DNA from 2 places in the Shewanella sp. GD04112 genome. Region 1 is predicted to be linked to the other one. Evidence: predicted binding sites of a transcription regulator. Region 1 holds the regulator's gene; the other holds the start of a gene.
The links. Region 1 encodes FliA, which starts transcription of late flagellar genes. Its sites were predicted from a motif close to CTAAAGNTNNNNNNNNNNNNGCCGATA; they were not measured.
Positions count from the first base shown of each region.

Region 1 (4,425 bases):
TGCTGTTGCGAACAAGTTAGCGGCGCTTAGTCAACACTATACCCCGGCAGAATTAGTTCGTGCCTTGCCACAAAGTCTAGCTAATATGCTTGATAATCAAGGCGATGATATCGTTAAGCAAGGTGGCGTTGTAGCGCTGGTTGGCCCAACGGGTGTAGGCAAAACCACTTCTTTAGCCAAATTAGCGGCTCGTTTCGCCGCCCATCATGGTGCGGATCAAGTCGCCTTGATCACGACAGATCATTATCGTATTGGCGCCTATGAGCAATTGGCCACCTATGGCAAAATTATGGGATGCCCAGTTAAGCAAGCCCATGATCTTGCTGAGCTAGAGCAAATACTGTATCAGTTCAGAAATCGCAAGCTAGTATTGATAGATACCGCAGGAATGGGCCAACGAGATATGCGGCTTTACCAGCAACTTGATAATTTAACTGCAAATAGCAGAATACCTATCCGCAGTTATCTGGTACTGTCTGCCACAGGACAGCGCCGTGTGCTACAGGATGCTGTAAATCACTTTAAACGCATTCCATTATCTGGTGTTGTACTCACCAAACTCGATGAGTCCGTGTCGTTAGCGGGTGCATTAAGTGTGTTGATCCAAAGTGGGTTGCCATTAAGTTATGTTACGGATGGGCAGCGAGTGCCCGAAGATATGAAAGTTGCCGATACTTTATTGCTCGCAGAGCAGGCGTTAGCGGCCTTAGAAAACACTGAACAACAATCGTTACCAGACACAGCGTGGTCAGATAATATGACCTGTGCATTTGAGTAGAGTTATGACCCTGGATCAAGCAAGTGGTTTACGTATGATGAATCAACCCTATAACGAAAAAGTGAAAGTAATCGCGGTTACGGGTGGTAAAGGTGGCGTGGGTAAAACCAGCGTGTCTATCAATACCGCAGTAGCATTAGCCGAAAAGGGCAAGCGTGTCTTAGTGCTTGATGCCGACCTAGGCTTAGCAAACGTCGATGTCATGTTAGGGATCCGTGCTGAACGTAACCTTTCCCATGTACTCTCTGGCGATGCTGAGCTGGATGATATTATCGTCCGTGGTCCTAAGGGCATAGGCATTGTCCCTGCGACCTCAGGAACTCAAGGCATGGTAGAGTTGAGCCCTGCGCAACATGCGGGCTTAATTCGTGCTTTTAGTGAGATGCGCACCCAGTTTGATATCCTCATCGTGGATACTGCCGCGGGGATTTCTGACATGGTACTCAGTTTCTCCCGTGCGTCACAGGATGTGTTGGTGGTTGTTTGTGACGAGCCAACTTCTATCACTGACGCCTATGCGTTAATCAAAATTCTCAGCCGCGAACACGGCGTTTTCCGCTTTAAAATTGTTGCTAATATGGTGCGCAGTTTGCGCGAAGGTATGGAATTGTTTGCTAAACTCAGTAAAGTGACCGACAGATTCTTGGACGTGGCACTCGAACTGGTTGCGACCATTCCGTTTGATGAAAACCTTCGCAAATCAGTGCGTAAACAAAAGTTAGTGGTTGAGGCTTATCCTAAGTCTCCAGCTGCGATTGCGTACCATGGCCTAGCGAATAAAATCATGAGCTGGCCAGTACCACAGCAACCTGGTGGGCATTTGGAGTTTTTCGTTGAGCGTTTAGTTCAGCGACCAGATTTTCAAGAGGAAAAAACGAGTGAATAAAGCCGCAGCGTATACTTGTTTAGACAGTAAAACGTCAATCGTTGAACAGTATGCACCGTTGGTTAAAAGAATTGCACATCACTTGCTCGCCAGATTACCTGCCTCAGTGCAGCTCGATGACTTGCTTCAAGCGGGGATGATGGGGTTATTAGAAGCATCATCCAAGTTTGATGGTGGCAAAGGTGCAAAGTTTGAAACCTTCGCCGGCATACGGATCCGTGGCGCCATGTTGGATGAGATCCGTCGTGGCGACTGGGTTCCCCGTTCTGTTCATCGTAATAATCGTCGAGTTGCTCAAGCCATTGATGAGTTAGAGCAAGTGTTGGGTCGTGATGCACGCGACACAGAAATTGCAGAAAAACTTGATATGACGCTCGATGAGTACCATCATATTCTTAACGATGTTTCTGTTGGTAAAATCATAGGGATAGAAGACTTAGGCGTATCGCAGGATATACTCACTTCGAGCGATAATGTCAGTGATGGTACATATGAAGCGTTAGCAGAAACCCAGTTTCATTCAGCACTAGTTGAGGCGATAAAATTATTGCCCGAAAGAGATGCGCTAGTGCTATCGTTATACTACGATGAAGCATTGAATTTAAAAGAAATTGGCGCCATTCTTGAGGTAAGTGAATCGCGAGTTAGCCAGATATTAAGTCAGGCAATGTTGCGGCTCAAAGGCAAACTCAAGCATTGGACATAAGTATAATTATTTATTGAGCACAGAATGTCGGCTCACCGGAGGAAACCTTGGACAAGAATATGAAGATTCTCATCGTTGATGACTTTTCGACAATGAGACGTATCATCAAGAACTTGTTGCGAGACTTGGGCTTTAACAATACCCAAGAAGCAGACGACGGCTCAACTGCGCTGCCTATGTTACAAAAGGGCGACTTTGATTTTGTCGTGACAGACTGGAACATGCCAGGTATGCAGGGTATTGATTTGCTGAAGGCTATTCGGGCTGACGATTCCCTTAAGCATTTACCCGTATTAATGGTTACCGCTGAAGCAAAACGTGAACAAATTATTGCTGCCGCACAAGCCGGTGTTAACGGCTATGTGGTTAAACCTTTTACCGCAGCAACACTTAAAGAGAAGTTAGATAAAATATTCGAACGACTCGCTTAAGCAGGGATGAGCTATGAAGTCACAAACATCAGGGCTCATTACGCTCGAGAAGGCTCAGCGTTTAGTTGAACTATTAAGCGCAAATGAACAAGCTCAAGCAGATGATTTATTTAGGGAACTCGCGGCTCCACTTCAACGGGAGCTCTTTGATGAAGTTGGTAAACTGACAAGGCAACTTCACAGCGCATTAATGGATTTCCAAGTTGATAATCGTTTGGTTGAACTTGCGAATACCGAAATTCCCGATGCTAAGGAACGGCTAAGTTATGTCATTGACATGACCGAGCAAGCAGCGAATAAAACCATGGATGCGGTAGAAGAGTGCTTGCCGCTCGCTAATGCATTAACGGCGAATATTCAACAAGTGATGCCTTCTTGGGACAAATTGATGCGCCGTGAAATCGCTCTGAGCGATTTTAAAGCGCTTTGCCACAATGTGCAGCATTTGATGTCACGTAGCGAATTGGATTCCAATCGCTTACGCGAATTGCTCAACCAGATTTTGATGGCGCAGGATTTTCAGGACCTGACTGGACAAATGATCCGGCGGGTGATCGATCTAGTGATGGAAGTTGAAAGTAATCTGGTGTCTATGCTGACAGTATTTGGTGAGCAACCCGTGATTGAGAGTCAGATTACTCAGAAAAATAATATTGAAGCTGAAGGACCGATAATGAATGCCGAGCTTCGTCAAGACGTCGTTACCGGTCAAGATGAAGTCGATGATCTGCTGTCGAGTCTGGGTTTCTAACTGGGAGTCAATTTGATGGCCTTTGATGTAGATGAAGAGATACTCCAGGACTTTTTAATTGAAGCGGGCGAAATTCTTGAGTTGCTGCAAGAGCAGCTGGTCGCGCTTGAAAACAATCCTGATGATACTAACTTGCTAAATGCCATTTTCAGGGGGTTTCATACTGTAAAGGGCGGTGCGGGTTTCCTTAGTCTCACTCCCATGGTGGATGTCTGTCACGAAGCAGAAAACACCTTCGATTTATTACGCACTGGCAAGCGCAGTGTCTCCGCAGAGTTAATGGACATCATTCTTCAGGCTGTCGATGCGATTAACACTATGTTTGCTCAAACCCAACAAGGCGAGCAACAAGACCCAGCAGATCCTGCATTATTGGCTAAATTGAAAATGCTCAGCTCCGGTGAGCCGCTTCCTTCCGAGTCAGGTCAAAGTAGTGCCGAAGTTGAACCATTGCCAGAACCTGAGCCCGAACCTGTCATAGAAACAGTGGTTGAAGTTGCCGCCGTTGAAGAAATGCCGATTGAGAAATCAGAGCTTTCAGATTCCAGTATCGATGAAATCGATGAAGCGGAGTTTGAAGCATTACTCGATGCGTTGCACGGCGCCGGAAAAGGCCCAGGAATTTCTGCTCCACAAGCCGATGCTGCCCCTGCGGTGCAAAATAAGCCTCAAGCGACATCCGCAAGCGCTAGCGATGATATTACCGATGACGAGTTTGAAGCGCTGCTCGATGAGCTGCACGGTTCTGGTAAGTTTAAAGGTAAAGTGGAAGAGCCTGCCAAGCCAAAAGCTGAAGCAGTTGCCGCGGCCCCCAAACCTGCCGCTCCAGCGGTTGATTCGGACGAAATCACTGAAGATGAGTTCGAGCGTCTC
Region 1 covers NZ_JAOEAL010000001.1:1,519,629-1,524,053, forward strand. The annotation lists gene flhF (flagellar biosynthesis protein FlhF) at 1-778, shown strand, start outside; gene N7386_RS06780 (MinD/ParA family protein) at 783-1,664, shown strand; gene N7386_RS06785 (RNA polymerase sigma factor FliA) at 1,657-2,370, shown strand; gene cheY (chemotaxis response regulator CheY) at 2,418-2,801, shown strand; gene N7386_RS06795 (protein phosphatase CheZ) at 2,815-3,552, shown strand; gene N7386_RS06800 (chemotaxis protein CheA) at 3,568-4,425, shown strand, end outside.

Region 2 (4,425 bases), 1.9 Mb from region 1:
TTGAGCACCACGCCCATTTGACCGTTGTCGATTTTCTCTAAAATCTCGGCCACCACAGGCTCGAACGGCACAGACACAAACTTCACCTTGTGGGATTCACCATAGGTTTTCCACAAATGGTAAGCGACTTGTTTTACGCCAATTTCATGCTGCGCGCCGCCGAGGTTGAAGAAACAGTAATGGGTACGAGCGCCCTTCTTAATAAATTGGTAGCTCGACACGCCTGAGTCAAAACCGCCCGAAATCAACGACAATACATCTTCCTGTGTCGCCATTGGGAAGCCGCCTAAGCCTTCGATACGCTTAGTCACCATATACAGTTTATCGCCCTCGATTTCGAGGTTAACTGTCACTTCAGGGTTCTTTAAACGCACGCCAATCGCATCGGTAAACTGGTTTAAACCACCACCGACATAACGCTCAACTTCGATAGAGTTAAAATCGTGGGAGCCAGTACGTTTGACGCGCACACAGAAGGTTTTACCGGCAATTTGGTCGCGATATACGGGTAAGACTTGTTGGTAGATATCGTCAACAGAGGTAAAGCTGTATTCATCCACTTGCACCACATGGGCGATCCCAGGAATACAGGCTAAACGCTCACCAAAGGCCTGAGCTAATTCAGGTTTATCATTTGGCACCTTTACCCAAATACGGTCCCATTGACGTTGCACTTTGGCATCTTCATCAACTTTTTTGAGCACGTTACGGATGTTGGTTTCAAGCATTTTGGTGAAGCGCATGCGCACGGGCTTGCTCTTCATCATGATTTCTGGGTACAGCTTTACAATAAACTTCATGGGATTTCCGCGGGCAATTTTGTAAACAGCAAAATTGGTTAAAAGAATAATCGCCGGATTATAACAAACTCACGGCGATTGGCGCACCTGTTTCCACACTCGGACTGCTCGTGGCGTGCGCTTATGCACAGTTGAACTTATAGTCAAAAAATCACAAATAAAAAAGCCGTGAGCAAGTCACGGCGTTTTTATCGAATCACAGGTTTGGATTAAAAGCTATTTACCCACTTGAATTTCTTCGGATTCTTTGGCTTTACCCTGTTCAATTGCAATCTCAACTCGACGATTTCGTGCGCGATTTTCAGGTGAGTCATTGGGCACGATTGGATTATTCGACGCCATACCGACCACTTTCATCCGCTTAGGATCGAAGCCCTTCACTTGCAGCAGCACATCGGCCACCGCCACAGCGCGTTTACTGGAGAGATCCCAGTTCGAGCTATAGAGCTCATCACTTATCTGCATATCATCGGTGTAACCCGATACCGTGATGATCCCCGGCACATCTTTTAGCAATTCGCCGACCGAGCGCACCACGGGTTTAAATCGCGGCTGCAGGAAGCCAGATCCTGAGGCAAATGAGCCCTTCTCACGGATACGGATAATGATTTGCTGCCCAAGTGACTCAATTTCGATCGCCCCATCGGTGATCTCATTATTGAGTTCCTGTGCCATTTTCTTCACTTGCTGATTGATTTTATCCTGCGCCGCCGCGGCTTCGGCCTTCACCGCATCCGCCGTTTCTTGGGCCGTCGCCGAGGCTTCACCGCCCCGCTGTGAACCATTTTGCTGCTGCACACCACCCGCGCTATCGTCTTCACCCGCTTGATAATCCAATACAGGCTCGGTCATTTCGTTGGTTTGTTGGTTAATGATTTCAATCGGCGTGGGATCGGGGCGACCAGGGCGAAACTCCAATGCAATCACAGACGTCCCCTTAGGAATGTCTTTGACTTCGACCTTGTTTTGCACCCCGAAGGCATACTTCATCGAGCCTGCGATCTGCTTAAACTTCATCACGTCCATTTCGGAGAACGACAGCAGCAGCACGAAGAAACACATCAAGAGGGACATCAAATCGGCAAATGTTGCCAACCAGAGCGGCGCTCCGGGCGGTGGACAGTTGCACTTAGCCATGGGCTACTCTCCGTCCGTTGTATCGATTTTCCGCTGTTTTTCAGCAAGATAATTCTTCAAGAAACCTTCAATCACCCGTGGGTTTTGGCCATCTTGAATGGCTAATACCGCATCCATAATCAGGTTGCGGTTAAGCATTTCTTCACCCATGCGTAGGGTGAGTTTATCGGCAATGGGAATACACACCATGTTGGCGACCACGGCGCCGTACAGCGTCGTTAACAAGGCCACCGCCATCGAAGGACCAATCGATTTAGGATCCGACATATTGGATAACATGGCCACCAAGCCCACTAAGGTACCAATCATCCCCATCGCAGGGCCAACGTCACCAAAAGCCCTAAAAATCGCAATGCCGTTGCGATGGCGCTCTTCTGTAAGGGCAATGTCTTTTTCAAGTGCGGCGCGCACCACTTCACCATCGTGACCATCGACCAACATATCGACGGCTTTTTGCATAAAACTGTTGGAAATTTGCGCTTCTTCGAGGGCTAGGAATCCGCCTTTACGGGCGGCGTCCGCCATAGTCACGGATTGCTCGATAAGATCTTCTGGCTTATCAATCTTAAACATAAAAGCTTTGACGGCGATTTTTACCGCCCCCAAAAACTGTTTGAGATTGAATTTCATCATTACGACGAAGAATGAACCACCGAACACGATAAACACTGAGGGGACGTCGATAAAGATTGCCAGGCCGCCGCTGGTCATCATAGCCCAAAGGATAAAACCAAAGCCCCCGACTAGTCCTATAACTGTAGCTAAATCCACAACGGCTCCTCAATATTCGGTATAAACGACATGATACTGACTCTATTCGCAAAATAATACAAAATGTCATCCGCATAGGGATTACACTTTGGTTTTAACCTGAGCCTTACTCTATGATGTCAAAGGATGATTATAAGCATAATGCTATTATTGTCATTTATCGGACAAGCACTAAGCAAGTTTAGCGACAATTTCTATTTTCTGAAAAAAATTCAGCAACAAAGCGTGCTATTGAGCAAATATCCGTCGACTGAATTTGACCCTTGAGTCGCCCTGATATACCTTGTGTCCGCTCTTTCAAAGGAATTATTAACGTGGCGAAGAAACCCGAAAATCTCAGTTTTGAAGAATCCCTTGGTGAACTCGAGCGCATCGTTGCCGAATTAGAACAGGGCGATGTCTCTCTGGATGATGCGTTAAAACAATTTGAACGTGGCATCAATCTGGTGCGTAACAGCCAAGCAAAACTCGAGCAAGCTCAGCAAAAAGTGGCCATTTTACTCAAGCAGGATGAAAATGCGCCCCTCTCTCCCTATGCCGTTGAGGGCGAATAAGCGTGTTAGTCAATGCAATAAAAGAATATCAACTACGGGTTGATGACCAATTAAAACAACGTTTCAGCACACTCGAAGACACAGCGCCGCAATTAAAGGCCGCCATGACCCACGGCGCGCTGTTAGGTGGTAAGCGTATTCGTCCCTTCTTGGTTTACAGTGTGGGGCAAATGTTTGGCGTGTCGCTTGAAAAGCTCGACGCCTGCGCCGCCGCCATTGAGTGTATTCATGCTTATTCGTTAATCCATGACGATTTACCCGCCATGGACGATGACGACCTTCGTCGTGGTCAGCCCACAGTGCATATCGCCTTCGATGAGGCGACCGCCATCCTTGCTGGGGATGCTCTGCAAACCTTAGCCTTTGAAATTGTTACCGAAGCAGTACCAGGGATCAGCAGCGAGCAACATATCGCCATGGTGAGAGCGCTGGCGAAAGCCTCGGGTTACCGTGGTATGTGCGGCGGCCAAGCGATTGACTTAGCCTCAACCGATAAGCTCATCGACCTTAAGGCCCTAACTCAACTCCACAATATGAAAACGGGCGCCCTTATCAGCTGCGCAGTTGAGTTAGCCTTGATTGCCGCTAATGCGCCAAAAGATGAATATCAGACTATGATGGAATTTGCCCATGCGGTAGGACTTGCCTTCCAAGTGCAAGACGATATTCTGGACATCATTGCCACCACGGAAGAACTCGGCAAACCCCAAGGCTCAGACGCCGAGTCCAATAAGAGTACTTTTCCGCAACTACTTGGACTGCAAGGCGCCAAAGATACCGCCGCGCAACTGATCCAAGAGGCACTATCAGCGCTGGCTAAATTGCCATACAATAGCCAGTTAATCGCAGACTTCGCCCGCTATATCATTGAGCGAAGAATATAATAAGAGACGAAGTATCTCGCTATGAGTTTGGACATTTCACAGTTTCCCGTGTTGGCTCAGGCCAACACTCCTAATGAACTCCGCCAGCTTCCTCAGGCCCTGTTACCTCAATTGGCCGATGAGTTGCGGGAGTTTCTTCTTAAGTCCGTTGGCATGTCCAGCGGACATTTTGCCTCTGGACTCGGCACAGTCGAACTGACTGTTGCCCTGCATTATGTCTATAACACCCCGTTTGATCGTTTGATTTGGGACGTTGGCCACCAAGCCTACCCCCATAAA
Region 2 covers NZ_JAOEAL010000001.1:3,417,807-3,422,231, forward strand. The annotation lists gene thiI (tRNA uracil 4-sulfurtransferase ThiI) at 1-800, opposite strand, end outside; gene N7386_RS15140 (flagellar motor protein MotB) at 1,017-1,937, opposite strand; gene pomA (flagellar motor protein PomA) at 1,941-2,708, opposite strand; gene xseB (exodeoxyribonuclease VII small subunit) at 3,023-3,262, shown strand; gene ispA ((2E,6E)-farnesyl diphosphate synthase) at 3,265-4,146, shown strand; gene dxs (1-deoxy-D-xylulose-5-phosphate synthase) at 4,168-4,425, shown strand, end outside.
Region 2: pomA (flagellar motor protein PomA) is a predicted target of FliA. The motif match lies at 2,867-2,893, and genes of this name have one in related genera.